DNA from 3 places in the Undibacterium sp. Dicai25W genome. Region 1 is predicted to be linked to each of the others. Evidence: predicted binding sites of a transcription regulator. Region 1 holds the regulator's gene; each other region holds the start of a gene.
What was found. The regulator HrcA, encoded in region 1, represses chaperone genes, less so after heat shock. The targets are predictions, from matches to a motif close to TTAGCACTCNNNNNNNNNGAGTGCTAA.

Region 1 (4,150 bases):
CGGCGATTTTGAGGCACAAGCAGTCAGACTTAACATGAGCGCCAGGCTTGTTAAACGCAAAGCTGGTGCTTGAATCAATTTCGAAAACAACAATCGCATAGGTACCCTCAGTAATTGAGCAATATGCCCTAAAAACCTATATCATAAAGCAGATAGCATTCTTTTGACCGAAAACATGACAAACAGCACTTCAAATCTCAAAGCAAGCGGGCTTAAAGCGACTTTGCCACGACTGAAAATCCTTGAAATCTTTCAAAGTAGCAAAGTAAGGCATTTGACCGCAGAAGATGTCTATAAGATATTACTGAATGAAAACATGGACGTAGGTCTGGCGACGGTCTACCGCGTGTTGACGCAATTTGAACAGGCAGGATTACTTCACCGCAATCATTTTGAAACTGGCAAAGCTATTTTTGAATTAAATGAAGGCTCTCACCACGACCATCTGGTTTGCCTTGATTGCGGACGCGTCGAAGAATTTTTTGATGCGGAAATAGAAAAAAGACAACACACCATCGCTTTAGAACGTGGATTCAAAATTGCCGATCACTCGCTGGCAATTTACGGTAGTTGCACAAAAGAAAATTGTGCGCACAAAGACAATTAAGACGAACTACCTGTATTAAAAGGGCGGGTGCACCTGCCCTTAAATCACAAATGAGTTTTTTATTTAATTTTTGCCACAACACCTTCGACCGTATCCAGAATTTTTTGCGCATTAAATGGCTTCAGAATAAAGCCATGTATTCCCGCTTTCACGGCCTCCGAAACAGTTTCGGAGTCTTTGCTTGCAGTCACCATTAATACCATCGCTTCTGGCAACATCTCTTTGATTTTTGGCAAAATTTCCAAACCACTAATCTTAGGCATGACCACGTCCAACAGAATGATGTTGGGTCTCAGTTTTAAAGCCATATCCAGACCCGTGCCACCATCCGTTGCCTCACCAACAACGTTATACCCCTCGCTCCGCAATACAACCCGTAGCACTTCGCGCGTAATATCGTTATCGTCAATCAACAAAATAGAGACATTTTTGTTCAACATAATATGACCTTTCTACTGACTCAACGCATTTGAAAGCAATTTGGCAGTAATGTCGACGATAGGGATCACCCTTTCATACGCCATACGAGTCGGACCAATGACACCCAGGGTGCCGACAATTTTACCGTTCACACCATACGGTGCTGTGACTATACTCATTTCGTCCATAGGCACCAATTGCGATTCGCCGCCAATGAAAATTTGCACACCTGTCGCCTTGCTAGATACATCCAACAACTGCATTAAGCCACTTTTTTGCTCAAACATGTCAAATAATTTGCGCAGTGAATTCATATTAGAAGACAAATCCTGCACATTGAGTAAATTACGCTCGCCGGAGATAACAACTTCTTCGTTTTGCTCCGCCAAAGCATCACTACCAGCTTCCACTGCCGCCTGCATGAGACTGGTCATGTCACTCTGCAACTGCCGCAATTCACTATTGATACGCAAGCGTGCCTCATCAAAACTTAAGCCGCCAAAATTCTGGTTCAGATAATTAGCTGCCTGCACCAGTTGTGTTGGCGTGTAATCCACATCGGTCAACAACAGTCGGTTATGCACGTCCCCCGAAGGAGCAACGACGACCAGCAAAATACGTTTTTCAGACAAACGCAGGAATTCTACCTGCTGAAATATCGACTCCGTACGCGGCGTCATGACCACCCCCGCAAATTGCGACAGCGAAGACAGTATTTGTGCCGCGTTCGCGATAATTCTTTGCGGTGGCTGCGTTAAAAACCCCGGCTGGAGACGAGAGCTTAATGCGGATTCATCAATTTCTTGCACAGTTAACAATTCATCGACAAAAACGCGATAACCCCGCGGGGTCGGCACACGCCCGGCAGAAGTATGTGGACTGGCGACAAAGCCGAGTTCCTCTAAATCAGCCATGACGTTGCGTATCGTCGCTGGAGACAGTTCCAGACCAGAAATTTTAGACAATGCTCTGGAACCTACAGGCTGACCGTCAGCGATGTAGCGTTCTACCAGAGCTTTTAATAACGTTTGGGCGCGGATATCAAGTTGCATATTTTTATTTTATGCGACCTAAGCCAAGTTGAACACTACGAAATTCACAACCATTGTGTCAAATCATGTAAATCTTTAAATTCTGCGTCGGGTTTGACATGAGAATGGCGTGGATCGTCATTGACCAGACTGCGTCGGTTCATCCACCCAGCCTTAAGGCCTGCTTGCTGAGCACCTTGCACATCAAGCAATAAATCATCGCCTACATACAACACTTCATACGGAGCCAGACCCAATCCATCGCAGGCAGCATGAAATATTCTAGCATCCGGTTTGGCGCACCCAAATTGATGGGCAGCAACCGATACATGGAAATGCCCGGCCAATCCTATCGCTTGCAGATCAGCGAAACCATTCGATATCGTCCCCAATTTCACACGCTGCCCAAGTACACCTAATGCCGGCGCCACGTCCGGGTACAGGCTGACCTGATTGCGCGCGTGAGCAAAAACTGCCATCGCCTGATCCGCTTTGCCAACATCTTCATCATATTGCCTGAACACGTTTTGCAATAATTGATGACGCAAGGCCCATAAGTCATAAGAAAAACGCGGATCAGTTGTCACCAACGCCTGCCTTAACGATCGCAAAGAAACGATGTCATGCTGCGCAGTGACGTTCGGAACATGTTGCTGCATCCAGGTGTATAAAGTGGCTTCCGCATGCTGAATGACGGGTGCGATCGGCCATAAGGTGTCGTCTAAATCGAGTAATACGGCTTTAATTGTCATATAGAGCACTCTGTTAGTTCATTTTTTTCATAATTATGGTCTAATCTGACGAATCACGTCACCCTTCATTTTCTATGACTGTACAGGCTAAAACGATTGCACTTGTTGGTAAATATAATGCTGCCGGCATTACTGATTCTATGACCGATCTGGCGCGCTTTCTGGATCAGGCTGGTCACAGAGTGGTACTGGAAGAAGAAACCGCCCGCTATATTCAACTCGATAACCTGGCTGCAATGTCGGTGGCTGACATCGGTAAAACTGCTGATGCTGCGATTGTGGTCGGCGGCGATGGCACTATGCTCGGCATTGCGCGCCAGCTCGCACCGTACAACGTGCCTTTAATCGGAATCAACCAGGGGCGACTCGGATTTATCACAGATATTCCTCTTGATAGGATGATCCCGGTGATTAGCGAAATGCTGGAAGGCAAATACGTGTCTGAGCGGCGCAGTTTATTGCAAGCGATCGTCGTGCGCGATGGCAATCAGATTTTCAGTGGGGTCGCTTTTAACGACATCGTAGTGGCGCGAGGTGCAGGCTCAGGCATGGTAGAGCTGAGGGTGGAAGTGGATGACTTGTTTATGTACAACCAACGTTCGGATGGTTTGATCGTATCTACACCGACAGGTTCTACTGCTTACGCATTGTCGGCAGGTGGGCCACTTTTACACCCTAGTCTGAGTGGCATCGTCATGGTTCCGATTGCACCGCATGCGCTGTCCAACCGCCCTATCGTGCTGCCCGATAGCAGTGAAATTGTGATTGAAATCGCCGCCGGGAGAGACATCAGTGTTAATTTCGATATGCAAACTTTTGCCAGTCTGATGCATCAGGACAGAATTATCGTCAAACGCTCTACCCATACAGTGACCTTTTTACATCCGCAGGACTGGAATTACTACAATACTTTGCGTGAGAAGTTACATTGGAATGAATATCCTTCAGTAGAAGGTGCACTCAATTAATCACAGGTTGTTACAATAGCCGCTCATCGGCTGTTCGCTTACTTAATTTCATTTACTCTAACTAAAATACCGCTCCTATGCTGCGCACGCTCGCTATTCGTGATTTTGTCATTGTTGATGTTTTAGAGCTTGAATTTTCCTCTGGTTTCAGCGTTTTAACCGGCGAAACTGGTGCCGGAAAATCAATATTGATCGACGCTCTTAGCTTGGCACTTGGTGGTCGTGGCGACGCCAGCATGGTGCGCGAATCTGCCGCTAAAGCAGATATCAGCGCAGAATTTTCTCTCAACGACGCCGTTGCAAACTGGTTGGAAAACAATGAATTCAGTGACCCTGAACAACAATTGATTTTACGCCGTACCATCGATAACG
Region 2 (4,150 bases), on a different contig from region 1:
AAATCAGTGCCTTGCAAACTCTGGTATTTTCTGGTGTGATTGGCGGCATCGGTATGTGGGTACTCAACACCTTGGTTAATCCACTCACGATGTGGCTAACGTTTGTGACCTTTGTCGGTTATGCCATTATCTATACGATCATTTTAAAACCGGCAACGCCACAAAATATTGTGATTGGCGGTTTATCCGGTGCGATGCCACCTGCTTTAGGTTGGGCAGCGGTTGCCAATGATGTGCCTATGCAAGCTTGGTTGCTGGTATTGATTATCTTTATCTGGACACCACCGCATTTTTGGGCTCTGGCGATGTATCGCCGTGACGATTATGCACGTTCGGGGTTGCCGATGTTGCCGATTACTCATGGACCTGAAATAACACGCTTGCATATCTGGCTCTACACCATTGCTTTGTTTGCGACCACGATGTTGCCGTATGCAGTACATATGAGTGGTTTGATTTATTTGTTTAGCGCTGTGGTGCTGGGTGGGATCTTCCTGTGGTACGCATGGCAAATGTATCGCAATTACAGCGATATTCTGGCGCGTAAAACCTTTGCTTACTCGATCATTTATTTGTCCTTGTTGTTTGCCGCTTTGTTGGTCGATCACTATCTGAAGTTTTGATTATGTTAAAAAAAATTCTGTCTTGTTTTTTGATTACCGGTCTGCTGACGCTGTTAGCGGCTTGTAATCCTCCTGCTGAAAAATTTTCAAACACCGACATCATCGGCATCGATTACGCCAAGGATTTTGCGCTGACTGATCACAATGGCAAGGCACGTACTCTGGCTGACTTTAAAGGCAAAGTGGTGATCATGTTTTTTGGTTATACCCAGTGTCCTGATGTCTGCCCGACGACCATGGTAGAGATGGCAAATGTGATGCAACAATTGGGACAACAGGCAGACAAAGTGCAGGTGATTTTCGTCACCATTGATCCTGAGCGCGATACGCAGGCTTTGCTGGCGTCTTACGTGCCGAATTTTGATCAACGTTTTTTAGGTATGTACGGTGATGCTGCGGCGACCGCCAAAATCGCTAAAGATTTTAAAGTCTATTACCAAAAAGTCCCTGGCAAGACGCCGACCAGCTACACCATGGATCATACGGCTGGTAGCTACGTGTTTGACACGGATGGGCACATACGCTTGTTCTTAAGCCTTGGTCAAGGAATAGAGCCTATCGTGCATGATTTGAAATTGCTACTTAAGTAATTTACTTCAATACTTTATTGAAGTCGAAAAAAAAGCACTCAATTTCTGAGTGCTTTTTTGTTGATTGCAATTTGTTGAGTGCTTAAGCGTAATTCGCTAAAGCGCCCTTCATTTTTTTCAATGCTGCGCTTTCAATCTGGCGGATACGTTCTGCAGAAACGCCATATTCATCAGCCAATTCATGCAGTGTCGCACCTGAGCCGTCGTCATTTTTTAACCAGCGCGCTTCGATGATGTGACGTGAACGCGCATCCAGTTTTGACAAGGCACTTTCCAGACCTTCGCTTTGCAGGCGATCATACTGGCGAGTTTCCAGCACTTTGGTTGGTTCGTCAGATTCAGTTTTTAAATACGCAATAGGTGCGAATTTTTCATCGTCGTCATCCGTCGGCGCATCCAGTGCAATGTCATGACCTGACAAACGCATTTCCATTTCAATGACTTCTTCGCGTTTGACATCCAGTGTTTTTGCCAGCGCATCGATTTGCTTAGGAGACATCGTCTCTAAGCCTTCTTTGTGGCTACGCAGATTGAAGAACAATTTACGTTGCGCTTTAGTCGTTGCTACTTTCACCAGGCGCCAGTTTTTCAAGATGTATTCGTGCATTTCAGCCTTGATCCAATGCATGGCATAGGACACAAGACGTACGCCCTGATCAGGATCGAAACGCTTAACGGCTTTCATCAAACCGATATTACCTTCTTGAATGAGATCTGCATGTGGCAGACCGTAACCCAGATAACCACGGGCAATAGAAACAACTAAACGCAGATGTGACATAACCAGTTGTTGCGCTGCGCCCAGATCATTGTCAGCACGTAAGCGGCTGGCGAGACTGATCTCTTCTTCGTGCGTGAGCATAGGCAGGCGATTGACTGCTGAGATATAGGCGTCAATATTTCCGAGCGTGCCACTGAAACCCAGGGCGAGCGCTTTGCTATCTGTTGCCGGGATAAGTTGTGTCGAAGTCATTGCGATGGTTCCTCCTCATTGCTGCCAGTTTCAATAAAAATAGAAAAACTAGCTGTATAAGCCCTTATATTAGCACTCTCTTGAGAAGAGTGCTAATAGTTGGAATTGATGCTCAAATCTGAGTGCGGCAGGCTGATGAATTTGCCTTGCAGAAAGATTTTTTGCGTCTATCCTCGTTATCTGTATGTGTTTTATCTGGGATAAACCGTCTTAGATAACGATAGTGCCTGACTGGGTAAAGATCTTGATATTGCACAAGAAAGCACAAATAACGATATTAAGAGTCCAATTTATCCAAAAAGTTGCATGAATTTGGAGAAAATCCGGTGTTAGCTAGCGCGCGCCAATTGTCGGCGAACCGATAAATACGCACCACATAGCCCTAAAAACATGCTAAATGCGAGCAAAGCAAGGCTAGGAATAATCCCTAAAGGCGTGAGCCGGAATTCCGATGCGTAGAGTTTGGCAAAATCGGCAATTGCCTGATTTAAAGGCTGCAAGGACGCCGCAATTGCGCCTAGTGCCACTGCCCCAGCCAGTAAGCCGAGCAGGGCACCTGTGTAGTAATAGGGCCGGTGGATGAAGCTATTGGTCGCACCTAACAAGCGCGTGACGGAGATTTCTGCCTGATGTGAAATCACTTGCAAGCGAGTTGCATTAAAAACCACCACTATGACAACTACTCCCAAAGTAATTGCCAGGAACAACAAACCCATTTGTAAAATTTGCACTAAAGCCGCCAGACGTTTAACCCAGGCCGAATCTACCTGAACCACATCAACATCTTGTAAAGCTTTTAATTTTTCAACCAAGCTGTCCAATTTCTCTGCATCGTTGTTCGATAGCGATAAGATATAGGCGTCAGGTAGTGGATTGCCACCTAGGGTCGACAACACTTCCGCCAGGCTAGACGAGTCTTGCATCGCAGCGAGCGCTTTTTCTTTGGGAATAAAAGCCAGTTTGCCATTGATCGCATTTTCTTTGAGCAAGCGTTTGATTGGTACCGATAAGGCAGTTGCGCTGTCACGCGCTGTGTCTGGGCTGACAAAAATACTGATTTCAGGTTCTATGGATAATTGTGAAGAAATCGGTTTGATGTTTTCAATCAATGTCAGGCCTGCGATAGGCAAGGCCAGTGCAATTGCAACCACTAACACATTAAATAAAAAATTGCCGGTACCTGCACGCAAGTGGGTGTAGGCACTTTTTAATGCAAACAGATGCTCACGAAACCAGATGGTCATGGGTTTATCCTTGAAATAAGATATCAGGCGGCGATGGAAGAATTCCAGGAATCAGTGATCTGGCCTTTGCTCAGATAAATCACACGGCTGGCCTGATCCAGAAACTGTTCATCGTGGCTGGAAATCAGGCACGTAACACCAGCGCTCTGAAAAGCTTTTAAAGCACTCAGTACCTTGTTCGCATTTTCTCGGTCAAGAAATGCGGTCGGTTCGTCGGCCAGAATGATTTTAGGACGGTTGACGATTGCGCGGGCAATCGCAACGCGTTGTTGTTCACCACCAGACAAAGTCAACGGGAGCGCATTGGCCTTTTCCAGCATCCCTACTTTTTCTAAAGCGACGCGGGCGCGTGATTCGGCTTCTTGCGCCGCGGCTCCTGTCACGATCAGCGGTAACATCACATTCGATAAGATGCTGCGATCATTCAGTAGCTTTTGATCTTGTAAAATCAAGCCTAGCTTACGTCGCAGGTAAGGCAAGCTGCTGGTTTGCAACTTGCTCACATCCTGACCATTGACCATCACCCGACCAGTCGTTGGCTTCTCAATGCCAGCAATCATCTTCAATAAAGTCGATTTCCCTGCACCGGAAGGGCCAGCTAAAAATATCAGCTCGCCATCTGGTATCGTCAGGGAAATATTGCGCAAGGCGCAGGCGTCGCCAGCATACAGTTTAGAGACGTTATCGAATTCGATCATGGCGGTGTAATGTCCGTACTAT
Region 3 (4,150 bases), on a different contig from region 1:
AATAAGATGTGGGACTCACTCATTTATATTCCTTGAATCCTGGCCGCTCGTAATATGTGGCGCACCAATAATTTCCGCTTGCAAAGCTGCGTCCGCTAACCAAAAATCTTGTTCCGCCTGAATAGCAGCGATCACGCCATGGACTTGCGTACGCGCGTCATCCAGCAACTCAAAAACACTGACCAACATGCCGTTGTAGCGCAATTGGTTTTCACGCAAAATTTGTTCATGCAAAACCAAAACATCCGTGTGGTAATGCTGAGCAATGTCATAGCTAGTCAGATAAGCAGAATACGATTCTCTCAATGTTGAGGCCGCGTTGCGCATCACACTTTCCAATTCAAAACTGGCGGCGCGTGTATTGGCGTTCATCGAATCGCGTTGCAACTGTCCTTGATCAAATAATGGCAAACTAAAGCTGATCTGTGTAGTGCGTTTTGCGCCCGCATCGCTGAGACTATTAACGTCACCGCGTGTGCCGGAGCTGCCCGAACCAGTTTCACGCGCCACACTTAGCTGCACATCAGTCCAACTAGTCAAGGAGGTTAAACCTTGCCGCTTGGCCGCATATTCCAAATGAATTTTTGCAAGTCGTATGTCCAATCGCTCTGCATTTGCAGCGTCTTTGATTTTTTCTGCATCGATAGGCGCTGTAGGTAAGTTTGGCAAACGCTCTGGCAAATGGAGCATTTGCTTTTGCTCATCTGTCAAACCAAGTAGGCGGATTAAATTCTCGCGACTACTGACCTCACGCTGTTGTGCCGCTTTAAATTGCATAAAAGCATCTGCATAAAAAGCCTGCTGCCTTGCCGCTTGCAACTTACTGAAATTTCCGGCATCACGCATCTGTTTCGCTAACGTCGCGCTCGATTGCGCCACATCGTTGACCTGATTTGCGTAAATAAAACTTTGTTTCGCAGCGACCGCATCAACCCATGCCTTACGTACTTGAGTAATACGATTTACCACCTCGATACTCATTTGCAATTGCCCTTCACTGATCTTACTCTGCGCCAGATTCTGTCTTTGCGATAAGCTCAACAAATCAACTAAGCTAAAACTAATCATACGCGAAAGATCTGAAGCATCGCCGCGACGAATACTTTCCAGTGTCAATAAAGGATTGGCAATCTGCCCGCTCTGCGCAGCAATAGCGCCGTTTGCAGCATGTCGTGCCAGCAATCCCTGTAAAGCCGGATTATTGACCAGTGCGATGTGAACCGCATCATTTTGCGACAAACCTTGCTCACGACTTTGCGTCAATAAATCTTTTGTTTTGGCTTCTTGGATACGAAATTGCTGGCTCCCTCCAACCATTTCAAGGCGACCTCCAGTGAAAGCCGGAATCGTCTCATTCACCTTCAAGATTGCATTCTGCGCATCAAAGCTGCCGCAAGCTGATAAGGTGAAAACTATAACTGAGGCGCTCATCAATGAACGCGTACTAAGTGAAAAAAATGGCGGCATATCATTCCCGTCAATATTCTGGGCAAATTAAATGCCTATGCAAGAGCAAAGAAGGATCTGTTACCCATCCTTACAGCAAAAAGCATTTAAATCATAAACTCAAAAAAGAATCCGCTAAAAAGCGGGATCGCGTCATCAGGAAAGCAAAGATTTGGGGGGACGTTCCGGTGTGCCAGACACCAAAGAAGAAAATGATGGGGGATAACTATTATATGCAACAGGAGAAAAATCTGACGGTATCGTCAGGCCAACTGAAGTGAGCAAAGCAAGCCCACTGCAACAAGCTGAATTCGCTTTGCAATGGCCATGTAAATCAAGTTGATTTGAAGAAATTTTTTTAACGTCGTTTTCAACACCTTGCGAGCTAAGCGAGATCTGCCGGTGCTGTTTGCACGGTGACATCGATGCTACGGATACTGACGGATACGAAACCTGTCCACATAACGACATGCTACTGACTGCAAACCCTTGCAAAGGTAGCATTATCAGCAACAAATATATCGTCAATGAGCGCAATGAAAATCGTTTCATAGGCGGAACTTATCACATTTGAGCTAAATACTCAAAATACTCACCACTGCCAGTAGTTTTTCAAAATGCAACACACTTTCAATGTCTTTTTGGCAATATTTGCACGGGTATTTTTCGTAAGTGCTGAGTCAAGTTCCTTATTTGTTGATTGTGGAAAAGTGAAGCTTTTTAAATAATTCCAATTCTGAACCGAAATCACGTCCCGGTCAAAATCATCTAAGTAACTGTTTTATAAGGATTAAAAAAATTCTTATCGTTTTTGTCCTTGAAATACCAGCACCCCGCCCATATAATTAGCACTCGTTGGGAGAGAGTGCTAACAAAGTCTTTCCCCAGCTTAAATTGAATTCAATAGTATTCCCTCGTAATTACTCGCAAATTTAAAGGAGCTTGTATGAACCTTCGTCCCCTGCACGATCGTCTGATCGTTAAACGTCTGGATCAAGAAACAAAAACTGCATCCGGTATCGTTCTGCCTGACGCGGCAGCAGAAAAACCAGATCAAGGTGAAGTATTAGCCGTTGGTACAGGTAAACAATTGGATAACGGCACTGTGCGCGCACTCGAAGTCAAAGTTGGCGATCGCGTATTGTTCGGCAAATACTCTGGCCAATCTGTCAAAGTTGACGGCAATGAAGTGTTAGTTATGCGTGAAGAAGACATCTTCGCGATCGTACAGAAATAATTCCTGTATTCCTAAGTAGTTAGAAATCCTCAAGATTCCGGAGAAAATAACATGGCAGCTAAACAAGTAATTTTTGGCGATGACGCACGTGCGAAAATCGTTAATGGCGTAAATATTCTGGCTAACGCAGTTAAAGTAACACTGGGCCCTAAAGGCCGTAACGTTGTTCTGGAACGCTCTTTCGGCGCGCCAACAGTGACTAAAGACGGCGTGTCAGTCGCTAAAGAAATCGAACTCAAAGACAAACTGGAAAACATGGGCGCGCAGCTCGTGAAAGAAGTCGCTTCCCGTACTTCTGACAACGCTGGTGACGGTACAACAACAGCAACAGTATTGGCACAAGCTATCGTTCGCGAAGGCTTCAAATACGTTGCAGCTGGTTTCAACCCAACAGACTTGAAACGCGGTATCGACAAAGCAGTTGTAGCTATCGTTGCAGAAATCAAAACTCTGTCCAAGCCAACAACAACCAACAAAGAGATCGCTCAAGTTGGTTCTATCTCTGCTAACTCTGACCAAAACATCGGCGATATCATCGCCCGTGCCATGGACAAAGTAGGTAAAGAAGGCGTGATCACAGTTGAAGACGGTAAATCTCTCGACAACGAACTCGACATCGTTGAAGGTATGCAGTTTGACCGTGGCTACTTGTCACCATACTTCATCAATAACCCAGAAAAACAATCCGTTATCCTGGAAAACCCATACGTTCTGTTGTTCGACAAAAAAATCTCGAACATCCGTGATCTGCTCCCAGTTCTGGAACAAGTGGCAAAATCTGGTCGCCCACTGTTGATCATCGCTGAAGATGTTGACGGCGAAGCGCTGGCAACTCTGGTTGTGAACAACATCCGTGGCATCCTGAAAACAGCTGCTGTTAAAGCGCCTGGCTTTGGTGACCGTCGTAAAGCAATGTTGGAAGACATCGCTATCCTGACTGGCGGCCAAGTAATCGCTGAAGAAGTTGGTCTGACACTGGAAAAAGCAACTCTGGCTGATCTGGGTCAAGCTAAACGTATCGAAATCGGCAAAGAAAACACCACAGTAATCGACGGCGCAGGCCAGGCAATCGGTATCGAAGCACGTGTTAAACAAATCCGCGCTCAGATCGAAGAAGCAAGCTCTGACTACGACCGTGAAAAACTGCAAGAACGCGTTGCCAAATTGGCAGGCGGCGTTGCAGTGATCAAAGTTGGTGCTGCAACTGAAGTTGAAATGAAAGAGAAAAAAGCACGCGTTGAAGATGCGTTGCATGCTACTCGTGCAGCGGTTGAAGAAGGCGTTGTTCCTGGCGGTGGTGTTGCTCTGTTGCGTGCACGTGCAGCTGCTGGCGTGATCAAAGGCGACAATGCTGATCAAGAAGCCGGTATCAAACTGGTTCTCAAAGCAATCGAAGCACCATTGCGCGAAATCGTTGCCAACGCTGGTGGCGAACCAAGCGTTGTTGTTAACGCGATTTTGAACGGC

Region 2: the regulator HrcA is predicted to act here: its motif matches at 2,256-2,282, upstream of rpoH (RNA polymerase sigma factor RpoH).
Region 3: the regulator HrcA is predicted to act here: its motif matches at 2,292-2,318, upstream of groES (co-chaperone GroES).

What each region holds. Positions count from the first base shown of each region.
Region 1 is NZ_JBMPOQ010000002.1:248,946-253,095, forward strand. Features, by position in the region: gene ACO0KY_RS04205 (outer membrane protein assembly factor BamE) at 1-99, opposite strand, end outside; gene fur (ferric iron uptake transcriptional regulator) at 176-607, shown strand; gene ACO0KY_RS04215 (response regulator) at 667-1,047, opposite strand; gene hrcA (heat-inducible transcriptional repressor HrcA) at 1,060-2,079, opposite strand; gene ACO0KY_RS04225 (HAD family hydrolase) at 2,124-2,810, opposite strand; gene ACO0KY_RS04230 (NAD kinase) at 2,885-3,778, shown strand; gene recN (DNA repair protein RecN) at 3,856-4,150, shown strand, end outside.
Region 2 is NZ_JBMPOQ010000010.1:17,109-21,258, reverse strand. Features, by position in the region: gene cyoE (heme o synthase) at 1-623, shown strand, start outside; gene ACO0KY_RS12530 (SCO family protein) at 626-1,213, shown strand; gene rpoH (RNA polymerase sigma factor RpoH) at 1,296-2,186, opposite strand; gene ACO0KY_RS12520 (cell division protein FtsX) at 2,516-3,430, opposite strand; gene ACO0KY_RS12515 (cell division ATP-binding protein FtsE) at 3,454-4,128, opposite strand.
Region 3 is NZ_JBMPOQ010000022.1:52,920-57,069, reverse strand. Features, by position in the region: gene ACO0KY_RS17405 (TolC family protein) at 16-1,431, opposite strand; gene ACO0KY_RS17400 (hypothetical protein) at 1,458-1,727, shown strand; gene groES (co-chaperone GroES) at 2,393-2,683, shown strand; gene groL (chaperonin GroEL) at 2,735-4,150, shown strand, end outside.